DNA from 3 places in the Iodobacter sp. CM08 genome. Region 1 is predicted to be linked to each of the others. Evidence: predicted binding sites of a transcription regulator. Region 1 holds the regulator's gene; each other region holds the start of a gene.

What was found. Region 1 encodes sigma-54, which starts transcription at its own class of promoters, with help from an activator protein. Its sites were predicted from a motif close to CTGGCACGCTTCATGCTT; they were not measured.
Region 2: a site for sigma-54 is predicted at 2,803-2,820, ahead of glnK (P-II family nitrogen regulator). Genes of this name have one in related genera too.
Region 3: a site for sigma-54 is predicted at 1,660-1,677, ahead of glnL (nitrogen regulation protein NR(II)). Genes of this name have one in related genera too.

Annotation. Positions count from the first base shown of each region.
Region 1 covers NZ_JAWQUO010000052.1:8,783-14,526, forward strand. Annotated here, with positions in the region: gene kdsC (3-deoxy-manno-octulosonate-8-phosphatase KdsC) at 1-409, shown strand, start outside; gene lptC (LPS export ABC transporter periplasmic protein LptC) at 409-987, shown strand; gene lptA (lipopolysaccharide transport periplasmic protein LptA) at 965-1,465, shown strand; gene lptB (LPS export ABC transporter ATP-binding protein) at 1,462-2,187, shown strand; gene R6242_RS20375 (RNA polymerase factor sigma-54) at 2,188-3,564, shown strand; gene hpf (ribosome hibernation-promoting factor, HPF/YfiA family) at 3,589-3,915, shown strand; gene R6242_RS20385 (PTS sugar transporter subunit IIA) at 4,021-4,494, shown strand; gene hprK (HPr(Ser) kinase/phosphatase) at 4,475-5,419, shown strand; gene rapZ (RNase adapter RapZ) at 5,416-5,744, shown strand, end outside.
Region 2 covers NZ_JAWQUO010000001.1:59,659-65,402, reverse strand. Annotated here, with positions in the region: gene R6242_RS00320 (multifunctional CCA addition/repair protein) at 1-28, shown strand, start outside; gene R6242_RS00315 (ammonium transporter) at 998-2,404, opposite strand; gene glnK (P-II family nitrogen regulator) at 2,427-2,765, opposite strand; gene R6242_RS00305 (accessory factor UbiK family protein) at 3,020-3,280, shown strand; gene rimJ (ribosomal protein S5-alanine N-acetyltransferase) at 3,277-3,858, shown strand; gene aqpZ (aquaporin Z) at 4,001-4,696, shown strand; gene R6242_RS00290 (VOC family protein) at 4,765-5,220, shown strand; RNA gene rnpB (RNase P RNA component class A) at 5,421-5,744, opposite strand, start outside.
Region 3 covers NZ_JAWQUO010000002.1:164,926-170,669, forward strand. Annotated here, with positions in the region: gene ntrC (nitrogen regulation protein NR(I)) at 1-531, opposite strand, end outside; gene glnL (nitrogen regulation protein NR(II)) at 570-1,622, opposite strand; gene R6242_RS01675 (DUF4124 domain-containing protein) at 1,814-2,293, opposite strand; gene R6242_RS01680 (SelT/SelW/SelH family protein) at 2,644-2,937, opposite strand; gene R6242_RS01685 (HAD family hydrolase) at 2,937-3,554, opposite strand; gene R6242_RS01690 (GNAT family N-acetyltransferase) at 3,803-4,255, opposite strand; gene R6242_RS01695 (MATE family efflux transporter) at 4,415-5,744, opposite strand, start outside.

The sequences.
Region 1 (5,744 bases):
TAACTCACTAGATGGCCATGGTTTAAAAATGTTGAGCACCAGCGGGGTAAAGCTAGCCATTATTACCGGCCGCACTTCTAAGCTGGTTGAAAAACGCGCCAAAGACTTGGGTGTAGACTACCTCTATCAAGGCGCTCACGATAAAGGCGCAAGCTTTGAAGAGCTATTAAAGGTTGCTGGCCTTAGCGCGGATGCCTGCGGTTATATGGGTGATGATGTGATCGATTTGCCCGTGATGCGTAGAGTGGCCTTTGCCGTAGCCGTGCCTGATTCTCCACAATTAGTGCGTAAACATGCTCATTACATTAGCGGTAGCCAAGGCGGCCGTGGTGCTGTGCGTGAAGTCTGTGAATATCTAATGCAGGCGCAAGGCACATTTGATGCCGCTATGGCGCCGTACCTCGCCTAATGGCTGTTCGTGGTACTACTCGCCTGCTGCCCTTGGCTTTGGTGTTGCTGCTGGGCGGGTTAACTTGGTTGCTTGATAGAGCGGCTACCTTGCCTAGTGCGGCATACGCGGTGAATTCTGATCAACCAGACATGTTGGTTGATAGAGCCACCGCTGTGCGTTTTGGAGAGGATGGCCGCCCTGTTTCCCAGCTTACTGCCACTCATGTTTCTCACTTACCTGCGGGTGATATCACCTGGCTAGAAAATCCTCATTTGCGCTATACCGCGCCAGAACAACCCCGTTTGGATGTGACTGGCGAGCGGGCTAAGTCAATTAAGCGTGGTAGTGAGGTTTGGTTTCCTGGGCCGGTTAAAATGGTGCGCGCTGCCAGTGGCACACAGGCCGAGTTAGTCATTAATGGCCGAGATATGCAGGTTTTACCACAGCAGGGCATTGCCAGCTCAGATGCCCCCGCCCGTGCCGTAATGGGCACTTACGTTGTTGAGTCGGTGGGTTTTATTGCTAATTCTAATACCGAAACACTGGAACTTAAATCTAAAGTCAGGATGAGCTATGAACCGCTTCGTAACCCTTAACACCGTATTACTGTTTTTGCTTGCTAGCCCCGTGCATGCAGAAAAAACCGACCGCGAAAAACCTATTAAAATCGCCGCTGCAAATTGTGTGATGAATCAAAAAACGCAGGCTAGCGTCTGTACTAATGATGTGGTGCTGACTCAAGGTACGCTCAGCATTCGTGGAGATAAACTCTCCGTGCGCCAAGATGAAGCGGGCAACCAGTTTGTGACAGGCAATGGCAGCCCCGTGCGGTTTCGGCAAAAAATGGATGGTGGTAACGAGTGGGTAGATGCAGAGGCACAGCGCTTTGATTACGACGGGCGTACTGGCATTCTTAAGTTGTTGGATAAAGCTTGGGTGAAGCGGGGCGAAGATCAAATTTATAGCGATTTAATCACTTACGATCTAAACAATGAAGCCTACCAAGCGCAGAGTAAAACAGAAGGTGGCAGGGTGAATATCGTGATCAATCCGAAAAAGGCTCCCGCTCCATGAGTAGTTCTTTACGCGCAGAACAGCTAGAAAAGCGCTACGGCAAACGTACCGTAGTGCGTGATGTCACTATGGAAATTTCTAGTGGCGAAGTGGTTGGCTTGCTAGGCCCTAATGGCGCGGGCAAAACCACTAGCTTTTATATGTTGGTGGGTTTAGTTGCGATGAATGGCGGGCGGATTATGCTCGATGGCGAGGATATCGGCCATTTACCCATTCATCAGCGGGCACGGCGAGGTTTAGGTTATTTGCCTCAGGAAGCATCTATCTTTCGTAAAATGACGGTGGCGCAAAACATTACTGCAGTGCTAGAGCTGCATTGCAAAAATCGTGTTGAGATTGATACTCGCCTCAATGAGCTGCTCAATGATTTACATATTGCCCATTTGCGGGATGCTGGTGCGATGGGCTTATCAGGTGGTGAGCGGCGGCGGGTAGAAATTGCCCGCGCACTTGCAGCAAACCCACGCTTTATCTTGCTGGATGAGCCATTTGCAGGGGTAGACCCGATTGCCGTGATGGATATTCAACGTATTATTGGTTTTTTAAAGCAACGTGGAATCGGTGTGCTCATCACTGATCATAATGTGCGTGAAACCTTAGGTATTTGTGATCGTGCTTACATCATCTCGGAAGGTGCGGTGATGGCGTCAGGTGTTCCAAAAGATATTGTGGCTAATGAAAGTGTGCGTCGAGTGTATCTCGGTGAACATTTCCGTATGTAAATGAAACAAACCCTGCAGCTGCGGCTTTCCCAGCAACTAAACCTCACGCCACAATTGCAGCAGGCTATTAAGCTGCTGCAGCTTTCTACGCTTGAGTTTCAGCAAGAGCTTGAGCAGTACCTAAATGACAACCCTTTGCTGGAGCGTGGCGAGGAAGCCCCCGCAGGGGAAGTTGAGCAGCCCGAGCCACAGTGGGAAATGGGTGGGGATGATGATGGTTTGCGCTGGGAGGGTACGAGTCATGGTGGCTCAGATGACGATGATGATTTTGACCCCGCCACCAATATTGCGCGTGATCTAGATTTACGTGAATACCTGCTACAGCAAGCAGGCCTGCTGCAGCTACCGCATCGGGATAAGTCTTTGTTATTGATGTTGATTGAAGCTTTGGATGATGATGGTTTCCTTTCCCAGCCCTTAGATGAAGTCTATTCTCAGCTGCCAGAGGAACTTATCCAAGATTATGAACTCGAACTTGATGACTTAAAGATTGCTTTAGTCCGCTTACAGCACTTAGAGCCCTTAGGCGTTGGTGCTCGGGATACTGCCGATTCATTATGCTTACAGTTGCGCCAAAAACCGCCGAGTGCCGCTAAAGATTTAGCCTTGAAGATTGCCCAAAATTCACTCGATTTATTAGCTGGACGGGACTACACTAAGCTTAAACGAGCCTTTAAATGCGAGGATGCTGAGCTAAAAGCCGCACAAGAATTAATTGTAAGTTTAAACCCAAGGCCGAGCGCACAGTGGTCTGTAACCTCGCCAAGATATGTAAGCCCCGATGTGGTTGTGCAAAAAGTACGTGGGGTTTGGCGGGTTAGATTGCATGATGCATCCATGCCAAAATTACGCGTTAACCGGCTTTATGCAGATATCTTACAGAAAGGCGACGGCGCTCATTTAGCCCGCGAGCTACAAGAAGCACGTTGGTTAGTAAAAAGTGTGCAGCAGCGTTTTGAAACAATTTTACGAGTAGCAACAGCGATTGTAGAGCGGCAGCGGGCATTTTTTGAACATGGTGAAGTGGCAATGCGGCCCTTGGTACTCAGGGATATTGCAGAAGAGCTCGATTTACACGAATCAACTATTTCTAGAGTCACCACGCAAAAATACATGTTAACGCCGCGTGGTTTGTATGAGTTTAAGTATTTTTTTGGTAGCCATGTAGACACAGACGCCGGTGGTGAATGTTCTGCAACCGCTATCAAAGCTTTAATAAAGCAGATGGTGCAGCAAGAAGATAAGAAAAAACCTTTAAGTGATAGCGTATTGGCAGAAGCATTATCCGCCCAAGGTATTGTGGTAGCGCGTCGTACCGTTGCTAAATACCGTGAGGCGTTGCAGATTTACCCAGTAAGTCAGCGCAAAAGTTTGTAAGGCCCCAACGGAAGGAGTAACCCTATGAATTTGAATATCAGTGGCCATCATCTTGAAGTAACCCCATCGATCCGTGAGTACGTGAACAGTAAGATGGAGCGGGTTATCAGGCACTTTGATAATGTGATTGATGTAAATATCATCCTCTCCGTGGAGAAACTGCAACACCAAGTTGAAGCTACCGTTCATGTTCGCGGACGCGATATCCACGTTGAAGCAACGGATGAAAATATGTATGCAGCGATTGATCTTTTGGCAGATAAACTTGATCGTCAAGTTGTAAAGCACAAAGAAAAATCAATGGATCATCGCAACGAATCCATTAAACAGCATCAACCTAGCGCTGAATAAAGCGATTTCTTTCACCTTAGCGGGAACCGGTTTATTCGGGTTCCCGTTTTTGTTTTCAAGCGACGGCGCTACAATAGCTGTCGTCCTTGTTTTGGTCTGCCTACAATGAGTCTGATCGCCCAAATTCTGCCAAGTGGTAATGTCTTCCTTGATATGGAAGTCGGCAGTAAAAAACGTATTTTTGAACAAGTAGGGATTCTATTTGAAAATAGCCACGGCATTGCCCGTAGCGTTATTTTTGATAGCTTATTTGCTAGAGAAAAACTTGGTTCCACCGGCCTTGGTCAAGGCGTGGCTATTCCGCACGGGCGTATTAAAGGCCTAAAAGAAGCAACCGGTGCTTTTGTGCGTTTAGATGAGGCTATTCCTTATGATGCGCCTGATGGTAAGCCGGTTTCCTTGGTGTTTGTCTTGCTCGTGCCCGCACACGCTACCGATCTACACTTACAAATCTTGTCTGAATTAGCCCAGCTTTTTTCAGATAAAGTATTGCGAGAAAGCTTGTTGGCCGCAACGGAGCCAGGGCAAATCTGGAAGTTAATCAGCACTTGGGAGCCTTATGCCACAGATTTCAGTTAGACAACTGTTTATTGATAACGCCGAAAAACTGCGCCTAACTTGGGTTGCAGGGCAATCTGGTGCTAATAATCTGTTATCTAATGATGCGTCTGAGCAAAAGCCAACCCTGTCTTTGGTCGGTCACCTGAATTTTATTCACCCCAATCGCATTCAAGTGCTTGGGGTGGCTGAAACGGTTTATCTTTTGCAGCTAAGCGTTGAGGCGCAAAGAGAATCACTGGCCCGATTATTCTCAAACGAGATGGCGGCGGTGATTGTGGCCAACGGCCAGATCGTTGGCGACTGCCTGCGCGAAGCCTCCGAGCGCTTTCATGTGCCGCTGCTTACGTCCCCTGAGCAATCCCCCTATCTGATGGATGTGCTGCGCTATTACCTATCAAAAGCGCTAGCGGTTTCAACTCATTTGCACGGGGTGTTTTTGGATGTGCTGGAAGTGGGTGTACTGCTGACGGGTGAATCATCGATGGGTAAGAGCGAGCTGGCACTAGAGCTAATTTCCCGTGGCCATGGCCTTGTGGCCGATGATGTGGTTGAGGTGTATCGCACCAATCCAGAAACGCTGGAAGGGCGTTGCCCGCCTATGCTGCGCGATTTTCTAGAAGTGCGCGGGATTGGCGTGCTGAATATCCGTACTATTTTTGGTGAAACGGCGGTGAGGCCGCGTAAAACCTTAAAGCTGATTATGCATTTGGCCAAGGCGGGGGCAGAAAAACTGGCTCCGATGGATAGGTTGCAAATGCAGGCGGCCACGCAGGATATTTTGGGTGTGCCGATCCGCAAATTAGTGATTCCCGTGGCGGCCGGTCGAAATTTAGCGGTATTGGTTGAGGCTGCGGTGCGTAATTATATTTTGCAATTACGCGGCATCGATTCCACGCGTGAGTTTATTGAAAGACATCAAAAATTTATGGAGATGGGCGAATGAGTCGTCAGCAGCTCATTTTGCTATCTGGCTTATCAGGGGCGGGTAAAAGCGTTGCACTTAAATCTCTAGAAGATTTAGGTTATTTTTGTATCGATAATCTGCCCGCGCCTTTATTGCCGCAAACGGTGGCTTTGCTGGATGAGGATGGTTATCCACAAGTCGCTATTTCTGTGGATGTGCGCAGCGCGCATAACTTTGCCAGCTTCCCCAATCATCTAGAAGCCCTGCTGGAATTGGGGCTAGATGTGCAAATGCTGTTTTTAGAAGCCAATAACGAAACGCTAGTGAAGCGGTTTTCTGAAACGCGGCGCAGCCATCCCTTATC
Region 2 (5,744 bases), on a different contig from region 1:
AATTAAAAGAAAAATAGCAGAGCATTAAATACCCCGTTTCTTACTTAAACTCATTATCAATATCGTAAGGCGAGTGCAACCCCATGTGCGCTAAGCAAAAAAATAATGATATGAATCAGCTGGTTAAATCTTAAACCACAGAGAACACAGAGACCCACAGCGTTTCACAGAGAAAATAAAGCCCTGTTTTGTGCTTTTCTCTGTGTCCTCTGTGCTCTGCTTTTCCTCTGTGGTTCAAGGTTTAGCACCATTTCATGCTCAGTTCAGGCTCTATGTAATTTAGTTAGCGCATATGGGCTTGCACCCGCCCTACGAATGGCATATTGCTTAAGTTAATAGTATTGGGTTTCAGCCATTCTGCACGTTGTATGGTTCTAAAAAATGATTTAACTAGTTTATTAGAGCAATAGACATAATCAGCAGCATTTTTGTAAGGAAAACAGCCTGAACGGCATTGGATTAATGATGGCTCAGTCAAATATAAAACCAAATATGCATATCAACAGAGCAATCAATATTTTGCATAAAAAACAAATTGTACACGCCACCATTTAGGCGATAGCAAGAATACGCTTATGGCTAAAACAACACTGAGAGGCGCGCATCAAATAGGTGCAATTTTCACCCACAAAAAATAAGCAATGTATAAATACCAAAAACAAATGGCCACAGAGCAAAAAACAATACAATAAATATAAGTAACTGATATTAAACAATTTTATACGCAGCACTAAATTTTTATTTAGCCCACCAATAATTAAATCACCCTAGTCATTACCCTTAAGCAAAACACCTTAGTATCAATAATGAATGCACGTAGAAAAGCCCGCCAATTACTCGGCGGGCTTTTCACAGAATGCTTTGTATTAAACAAACAGAATCACCCTTAGGAGAGATAATTAGTAGTTTGATAAAACCCTTAATACAAATAAGCATACTGGCACTACAATCCGGAGAATAACACGATATTAATTCCCCGGAATAGTTTTAATTATTGTTAAAAGTTGTATGCTTTTTCACCATGGCTAGTTAAATCTAAACCTTCGCGCTCTTCTTCTTCTGGAACGCGCAGGCCAATTAACAAATCAACCAGTTTAAAAGCAATAATAGACACCACTGCAGACCAAATCAGCGTTGTACCCACACCAATCGCCTGAATTTTAAGCTGGGCCAAAATAGAATAATCAGCAGCAATTTTATTCGCTACATAATCCCAAATACCCACCCCACCCAACGCTGGCGATGCAAACACCGCAGTGAGCAAGGCACCCAAGATTCCACCTACGCCATGCACACCAAACACATCCAAGGCATCATCCGCACCCATCATGCGTTTCAAACCATGCACACCCCACAGGCAAACCACACCAGCCAGCAAGCCGATCACCAAAGCACCGCCTACACCCACAAAGCCGCAAGCAGGTGTAATGGCTACCAAACCAGCAACCGCTCCTGATGCCGCGCCTAGCAGCGAAGGCTTGCCTTTGAGCATCCATTCGGCCAATAACCAAGACATCGTCGCCGCAGCAGTGGCCAACCAAGTATTAATAAAGGCCAGCGCCGCCACGCCATTGGCTTCTAAAGCAGAGCCCGCATTAAAGCCAAACCAACCAAACCACAGCAATGAAGCACCAATCATGGTCATGGTTAAGCTGTGTGGCGTCATGGCTTCACGGCCAAAACCAATCCGTTTACCAACCATAATTGCACCAATCAAACCTGCAACGGCGGCATTGATATGCACCACCGTGCCGCCAGCAAAATCAAGTGCACCTTTTTGAAAAAGAAAACCCGCTGTGGCCGTGGCCGTGTCGGCAGCGGCTTGGGTTAGATAAGCATCAGGCCCTGTCCAATACCAAACCATATGGGCCATTGGCAGATAGGAGAAGGTAAACCAGATCGCGCAAAATGCCATCACCGCCGCAAATTTCACCCGTTCAGCAAACGCGCCCACAATCAGGCAGCAGGTAATCGCCGCAAATGCGCCTTGAAACACGATGTAAATCAGCTCAGAAATCCCCACGCCCTTGCTAAAGGTGGCCGCAATCGAATCAGGAGTCACGCCTTTGAGCATGACTTTGCTAAAGGAGCCAAAGAAAGCATTGCCCTCGGTAAACGCCAGTGAGTAGCCATACACCACCCACAGCACGGAGATCATTGCAAACACAGAAAACACCTGCATCAGCACCGATAACATATTTTTAGAGCGAACCAAGCCACCATAAAATAGGGCAAGGCCAGGTATAGACATCAAAATAACCAACGCTGTGGAGATAAACATCCACGCGTTATCGCCTTTATTAATGGTATCTACGATAGCAACGGGGACAGAAGCCGCCACTTCAGCAGCAAAGCCTTGAGCTGCTGTCGCACTGAGGGCGAGTGCCGCAAATATTTTTTTCATCGTCTCTCTCCTGCGGTTTTTATTAGATGGCTGCTTCGCCAATTTCACCCGTTCTAATCCGCACCACGTGCTGCAGATCAAATACAAAAATTTTGCCATCGCCAATTTTGCCGGTGTTAGCGGCTTTTTCGATGACTTCTAGCGTTTGCTCTAGCTGATCATCACCAATCGCCACTTCTACTTTCACCTTAGGCAGAAAATCCACCACGTATTCAGCGCCACGATACAACTCGGTATGCCCTTTTTGGCGGCCAAAACCTTTCACCTCGGTAACGGTTAAACCCTGTACGCCAATTTCAGACAAGGCTTCGCGAACTTCATCGAGCTTGAACGGCTTAATAATCGCAGACACGAATTTCATGGGGTGCTCCTTTTAAAAGGGTGGTGTACTCACATATCAGCACAAAGCATGCCAAGCAATAAATCAACCAAACTTCAGAGGCTTAGCAAAACCATGCACCAACAATAGACGTTCTATGGTGCACTGCAACTAAATTTTGCACCAGAGTAGTGCGCACCACCCAACGCTGTGCAAACGTAAAACAAACCTCAACCCAGCCTAATTACAGCCGCTTCTGCTAAACTAAAACCCAATCAAACAAGGAGCACCACACCATGTTAAAAGACAAATTTTTTGACGAAATCGCCAGCAAAATCTCTGAAGCGATTGCCTCCAGCCCCGCTAAAGACATGGAAAAAAACGCCCGCGCCATGATGGCATCGGCCTTTACTAAAATGGATTTGGTAACACGTGAAGAGTTCGAAATTCAACAAGAAGTACTACTACGCACCCGTGAGAAATTGCACGAGTTAGAAGCCAGAATTAATGAGCTAGAAACCAAACTACACGCCAATAATCCACAAGACGCACTATGATTTTTAGCCGTAAAGCCCCCGAATCATTGCAAACCGAGCGTTTAAGCTTGGTTCAAGCAGACCCTAAGCAAGCCAAGTTATGGGCGGGGTTTCAGCAGCAAAACCGCACCCACTTGGCCCCATGGGATCCGCTGCGTGATGAGGAGTTTTTTACGGCATTCGCTTGGCAGCTCAGATTAGAAAATGCGCGGCTGCAATATCAGCAAGGCTCAGCAATTCACTGGGCCTTATTAGATAAAAGCAGCGGTGAAATGTTAGGGCAATGTAGCTTCAGTAATATTGTGCAAGGCCCTTTTATGGCCTGCCATCTGGGCTACTCACTCGCGGCCAGCGCTGAAGGCAAAGGGCTGATGTTTGAAGCACTCAGCACCGCCATCGAGCATCTATTTAGCACTCGGGATTTACACCGCATTATGGCCAACCATATCCCGAGTAACCTGCGTAGCGCTCAGCTATTACTGCGCTTGGGTTTTGAAAAAGAAGGCTACGCACGCTCTTACTTAAAAATTGCAGGGCAATGGCAAGATCATGTTTTAAATTCATTGATTAATCCGGCCCATTGCCAAGTAAGCGTATAAAAATAGCCTCGCTATGAGCAAAGCGATTGACCACCTAGACACCAACCTCCCAAAGTGACCTTACACACTATACCAAGCTATATCGCAGCCTGTACCATTCGCCACTTTTAGACCTGAAAGTTTATCGAAAGGAAATATAATAATGAATAAATATGCAGCAGAGTTCATTGGCACATTTTGGTTAGTACTTGGTGGTTGCGGCAGTGCTGTATTAGCAGCAGCCTTCCCCAGCCTTGGAATTGGCTTTGTAGGTGTTTCCTTAGCTTTTGGTCTTACCGTTCTAACCATGGCCTACGCGATAGGCCATATTTCTGGCTGCCATCTAAACCCTGCTGTTTCGATTGGTTTATGGGCTGCCAAGCGCTTCCCAGCCAACCAACTTATCCCTTATATCGTTGCCCAAGTTTTAGGCGGAATTGTTGCCGCAACCGTGCTGTATTTTATTGTGACCGGTAAGGCAGATTTCACGACTCTAGGTGGCTTTGCTTCAAATGGCTACGGTGATTACTCACCTGGTAAGTTTTCCATGAGTGCGGCATTGATTACTGAAGTTGTAATGACTATGATGTTTCTGATCATCATCTTGGGTGCTACAGATAAACGCGCTCCACAGGGCTTTGCACCGATTGCCATTGGTCTGGGCCTCACGCTGATCCATTTGATCAGTATTCCCGTGACCAACACATCGGTAAATCCTGCTCGTAGTACCGCAGTAGCGCTATTTGCAGGTAACTTTGCCACTAGCCAGCTTTGGTTATTCTGGCTTGCGCCAATTATTGGTGCCATTTTAGGCGCCGTGGTTTACCGCTTTATTGGCGGTGAAGATCAGCCTGCTTAAGCGGGCCATTAAAGCGCGACTTAATCCCAAGCGCGCTATGTTGGGCTAATTTGAACAAGGATGCAGCAATGAATGCCATACCTCATGGATACCATACCGCAACGCCTTACTTGATAGTCAACGATGCGGCTAGCGCAATTGAGTTTTATAAAAGCGCCTTTAATGCCACGGAAGTCATGCGCTTAGCCGACCCTAGCGGCAAAATCGCTCACGCCGAAGTTAAAATCGGTGATTCATCCATTATGCTGGCCGACGAGCATCCAGACATGGGTTATGTAAGCCCTGCCGCTTTGGGTAATTCACCAGTTAGCATCATGCTATACGTAGAAAATGTCGATGCTGCTTTTGATCATGCACTCAACCGCGGTGCGGTTGAGCTACGAGCCGTGAGCGATCAGTTTTATGGCGATAGAATTGGCACACTAAAAGACCCATTTGGCCATATCTGGAGCCTTGCCACACATATTGAAGATGTTTCTCCAGAGGAAATCAATAAGCGCTTTGCCGCGTTTTTTACTCAGTAAAAGGTAGTCCGTAAACGCAAAATCGTCATCCTCGAATGTTTTAATCGGTGATCCAGTAACACCGCTAGATTCCCGCCAAAGGCATGCGGTAATGACGACGTTTCGAAAACGGGAAATAAATTTGAACCTGATCTTAAGTAAATAATTCAAACGCAAAAAAGCCGATCTAGATGATAGATCGGCTTTTTTACTTTTTTAGGTTGCGGAGCCGGCCGATAAGCCGGGTTTTGTAGCCTTGAGTTACCCCAAGGTGACAGTCATTCCTCTAGGCCCAGCATTGCTACTGGGCTCGTGCAACCTACCCGTAGACTCGGCGGGCCACCTCAACGTCTACTGCTTGGTCTTGCTCCGGATGGGGTTTACCCTGCCGTCCGTGTTACCACGTCCGCGGTGCGCTCTTACCGACAAACCTTGCGGCCTGCATCCCTGACGGGAACACCTTTTCACCCTTACCTGATCCCAATCCAGCCTTGTATCAATAAAGGCTTTCAACTTGGGCCATTGGCGGTTCAGCTCTCTGTTGC
Region 3 (5,744 bases), on a different contig from region 1:
TACTAGTTCTTTACCGCTACCTGATTCGCCAGTAATCAACACCGTGGCAGCAGATTGGCTGAGGCGGCCAATCGCCCTAAATACATCTTGCATGGCGGGGGCTTGCCCCAGGATTTCTGGCGCGGGTGAAACGGCCTCAATTGGGCCGCCTACTTGATGGGTAAATCTTTCGCTTTCTTGGATAGCGCGGCGTATCAAGTCGATGGCTTGATCAACATCGAAAGGCTTGGGCATATATTCAAATGCCCCGCCTTGAAAGGCGGATACGGCGCTGTCTAGATCTGAATGGGCGGTCATGATAATGACGGGTAAATCGGGCCAGTCGCGTTTCACAATATCTAAAAACTGCAATCCAGATTCGCCAGGCATGCGGATATCGCAAACGATGGCTTGTGGTTGTTCTTGGGAGAGTTTTGCCAGTGCTTCGGTGGCCGAGGCAAAGCTGGCATGCGAGATGTTTTCGCGCGCTAAGGCCTTTTCAAACACCCAACGAATCGATCGGTCATCATCAATAATCCAGACAGCACTCATGGGGTTTCCTTGTGTTATTTATTGCTGCGTAACATCAGTTAATGTGCGTCTTGCCAGCCATTCAGTGGCAGTAGCAGGCTAAAGCAGGTAAGGCCGGGGCGGCTTTCAAATTCAATGGTGCCGTGGTGCTGGATCACAAAGGTATGCGCAAGATGAAGGCCAATCCCAGTGCCGCCTGGACGGCCAGATACCAATGGATAGAATAGGGTTTCTTTTAGCGATTCAGGAATCCCTGGGCCGTTATCAATAATTTGAATTTGTAGGGCCAGCGGAAAACGGCGGCGATTCAGCGTGACCTGCCGTGCAATCCGTGTGCGCAAAAAAATCTCACCTACGCCCGCCATGGCTTGCACGGCATTGCGAACAATATTCAGCACCGCTTGAATCAGCTGTTCTTGATCGGCGATTAGATTTGGCAGGCTGGTATCGTAATCGCGCTTTACCGCTAGGCCGTTTGGTGTTTCGGCAAGGGCTAGGCTACGTACACGCTCTAATACCTCATGGATATTTAGCTCGGTTAGCTTAGGTAGGCGATGCGGGGTAAGTAAGCGATCAAGCAGCCTTTGTAAGCGCTGAGATTCCTCGATAATCACTTGGGTATATTCTTTTAGGGCTGGGCTGGCAAGCTCAACAGAGAGCAGTTGCGCAGCGCCTCGAATACCCCCCAAGGGGTTTTTTATTTCATGGGCTAGATTGCGAATCAGCTCGCGATTGGCTTGTTGCTGTGCTTGCAAGCGTGCTTCATTCACAATTTTGCGCTGCTGATCCATCTGCCGAATCTCAACCAATGCTGCGGCTGCACTGGTTTCGATGGGGCTGGCGGTGAGTGTGACATAAACATCGCCGTGATTGGTAGAGAGCAAAAGCTCGTGCTCGGTGATGCTGATGTTTTCGGTGCAGGCGGTAATCACAGCACTCACAATCGGGCTGTGCGGCTCTAAACAGGCCGATAATGTCATACCTATATCATCTTGGCGCAAGCCTAGCAGATCGGTTGCAGCAGGGTTAACGTAAACCAGCGTGCTGTCTGCAGCAACGGCAATGACAGCATCGTCCAGAAACTCAAGACCGGAGAAGGCGGTATAGCTCATGGCGGCTTGTCTCTGTAGATCGTTATCTATAGGGTTCTAGCAATTTGCGGGCCAGCTAATATCCGGCGTTAGCGATGTTCGGGAGGCTGCTAGATGGGGCTATTGTTGGTGAGATTATCAATCAGCATACACCAGCAGCGCACCAGTGTGGTGCGTTGCTGGTGTAGATGGTGCGTAGATACTGGGAAAGTTTAGCGCAAGCGGCTAATTTCAGATTGTAAGGCGCTGATATTTTTTTCGTGCAGAATCATGTTATTGCGGATGCGGCCCATTTTTTCTACATACTTTTGCGGACTGGCTTTTTCTTCGGCAGATTTAGTATTTTCTGCTTCTGCGAGTTGACGACGCGCATCGGTCAGGTTTTTTTGCTCGCTAGCTAGCTCTTCGTTAAGGATCAACTGGCGGTTACTATCACGGCTTTTTTGCGTAGCGGCATCCACGCGTGGAAAGTTGCCCGGCGTTGCTATTTGTGGGCTGCGCTCCTTAGGGCCGGCATTGCCTCGCGAACGAGGGGCAGGAATCAAGGCTCCAGGCTCGGCCAAGATGCGTTGTGCGTTGCGCATGGGGATATTAGAAAAGGTGACATTGCCGTGTTCGTCCACATATTTATAAATATCGGCGTGAGCCAGTGGGGCAAGGCAGGCAAGGGTAATAAGCAGAGACTTAAGCATGGGCGTAACTTAACACAGACAGGTTTAAAGTAGTTTAGTAACGGATGTTACGCAGTAAGATTAAAAAATGCGTAGTCCACGAAAATCACATAAAACACGAACAGATGGCGCGTTGCAATCACCTATTGCTCAATTTAAATGATCATCGATTTAAATTAAGCACTTACTAGCCTCATAAAAAGGAAAGTAAATTAAGCCAAAGTCATGCGTATTTCTTTCTTTTTTTCGTAGACTAAACACGCTTGTGCGTAACATCAGTTAGTAAGTCGTCTAGCAAGCAAGCGCTTAGCAAAACTGGGTTGAGGTAGCGCTTAAATCAAGAATAAATACAATGCTTCATGATTGCTGGATTAATTGCGCTTGGTATCACTATGGCCCAAGGCTTTTTCTGGGGCAATTAAATCTCGAATGCGCTGTTTTAGTTCTTTAGATTCAGGAAAACGCCCTTCGATTCTTCTATCCCAAATGATGGTATCCATACACTGCACAATAAAAAGGCCGCCAGTACCGGGTTGCAAGGCGACCTCCCCTACCTCGTCAGCGAAGCATGAAAGCAGCTCTTGGGCCAGCCATGCTGAGCGTAGTAACCAATTGCATCGAGTGCAATATAAAATGCTGATTCGTGGTTTAGTGATTGGCTTCATTAAAATTTTAAACCTAGTTGCTGGAGTTGCTTTGCAGTTTCATTGGCATTGATATGGTGAATACCATGCCAGCCCAGTTGGCTTGCTGCGTGGGCATTTTTGGCGACATCGTCAATAAACACCAGCTCATTAGGCTGCAAGTCAGGTAAGTGAATACGTTCAAACATGGCCTGATAAATAGCTGGGTCAGGTTTGATTAAGCCTAAGCGCCCAGACACCACAATATCTTTAAAGCGGTGTAGCAGTGGAAAGTGCTCCCAAGCGTAGGGGAAGGTTTCATCTGACCAATTGGTCAGGCCGTAGAGTGCAATATTAGCTGATTCTAATCGTTCCATCAGGGCCACGCCATCAGGTAAAGTGCCTCGTAGCGTTTCATGCCAGCGGCTATAAAATGCCGCGATCAAATCACTGTACTCGGGAAACTCGGCTTGTTTGATGGCGATTGCATCAGCCCATGTGCGGCCACGATCTTGCTCGATATTCCATTCACCATTGCAAACGTGGCTTAAGAAGAATTTTCGCTCTTCTTCATCGCTGATTAGCTTGCGATAAAGATAGTCGGGATTCCAATCAAATAAAACACCACCAAAATCAAATACAACGGCTCGAATGGTCATGATCATCGCTCAAGGCAAGTGCAAGAGGCCATATTCTACCTCTTGCTTTTGCTTTTATGCGGGTTAATCATTGATTTATAGAGGGAATAGCGATAAGTACCATTAAATAGATCAATCAGTGATGGGTGTAAATCTTGTGCTGGCTATGTGCTACGCGGGTGGGTTTACTTGAATGGCTAAGCTGTAATAACAGTTGGTCTTATCGAGTTGATAAGCCAGATATTGGTATAAAGCCTATGCTTGTGGACTTACTGAATCTCTAAGGCATAGTAGCGGTAAGTGATATCAAGCTGATAGCCTAATGATTCGTATAGTGCTTGTGCTCTATTATTTGTATGCGCTGTGGATAATTCAAGTCTAATTGCACTGGTTTGCAATGCATGCAAACGTGCTTTTTCCATTAATGCACTTGAAACCCTTTGCCCACGGGCGGCTTCACTGACAAATAGATCGGATAAGATCCAAATTCTTTTCGCGCTAATTGAGCAGAATGATGGATAGAGTTGGATAAAGCCAATGGCATCATTATTAGCGTTTGTGGCGATTAAAATGACGCTTTCATTGAGTGCTAAGCGTTGCTGCAAAAAATTATAGGCTATTTGCAAATGGCTTTCTTGCTGATAGAACACGCGATAGGCATCAAACAAAGGGGCGAGTTGATTTATATCATCTAAATGGGCGTAGCGAACCGTGTGTGTCATATTGGAAATCTTAATTCATAATTAATAAACGCAAATTATGCCATTGGCTTGCTGTGTATTGTTAAAAGATATACCCCTGAATAGACCCAGCTTGTAGGCGAGTGAAATAAAGCCCATCAGAGGATAGCAATCTTTGGTTTTATACGGCTTAGCAGCAAGCTAGCTGTTTATATTTTTTAGCCGCCTTAGCTCACGCCATAATACCCCGCTAATTACTATGCCGATGGCAACATTCACTACGGGCAGTGCGGTGTAGACGCCGCTCACTCCCCACCACTGTGGCATCAGCCATAACGCTGGAATTAAGGCTAAGGTTTTGCCTAGGGTGCCAAATAGCGATAAACGTGTGAGTGCCATGGCTTGCAAGCCAATCACCCCCACAATAATCACGCCATCAAAAGGCAGGGCAAACAGGTGGAGCTGTAAGGCTTGGCTGGCGGACTGAATCAAGGCCTGATCTTGCCCCGCATACAGCGTAGCAATCGTGTGTGGAAAAAACTGCACTACAGCCAGCAGTGTAAAGCTCAGTAATAAACAGACTTTTAATCCGTAGATTAACGTTTGCGCCAGTCTTTGCTGCTGCCCAGCACCAGTGGCATGGCTTAATAATGGCTGCATGCCAAGTGCTAAGCCGTGTACCAGTAATATAAATACCGCTTCGGTATAACCGGCCACGGCGTAAGCAGCAATACCCGCCCCCTCACCATATTTTAATAATTGATAGTTATGGGCAAATAAGAGAAAGGCAAGGTTGACCTCCATCAGCAAGCTAGAAAACCCCAGTCCCAGCATTGATGGCATGCTTTGCCAGTGCGGGCGCAGCTCAGCTAGAGTCATGCGTAAGTTTGCATAGCGGCTAAAGAAATAAGCTAAGCCAGCCAGTGTAATCAAGCCTTCAATGAGTAGGGTGGCGCTTGCCGATCCAGCCAGCCCCCAACCGAGCTGCACCACAAACAAATAATTGAGCGCGATATTGCCTAATGCCCCTGCCGTTACTAAGGCGGTAACAAGCTTAGGACGGCCATCATTGCGCACTAAGTAAATCACCGCCATTTGCCCAATAGTTACCATGCCGCCCCAAAGCATCAGGGATAAATAGGAGCGGGCTTCTTGCAGCACCGCAGGGTCACTATCTGCCTTGAGCAAGCTTAAGATGTTTTCCTGCTGGCTAATGCCCATCACAGGCAGGGCGATGCCGAGCGCCGCAATAATTAAAATAGTATTGGCCAGCGCTTGCCGTGCCTGCTTGATTTGGCCCGCGCCTTGCAGCATGGAAATACGCGTAGCCGCCCCCATGCTGATCATGGCCCCAAGGCCAATTTGCAATAAAATGATTGGGTAAACCAGATTGATTGCCGCCAGCGCGTGTGCCCCTACATAGCGCCCAACAAACATGCCATCTACCACAATATATAAACCCATCACCAACATCCCTGCAATGGAGGGGATGACATAGCGCCAGAATAGGGTTTTAACTGGCAAGGTGTTT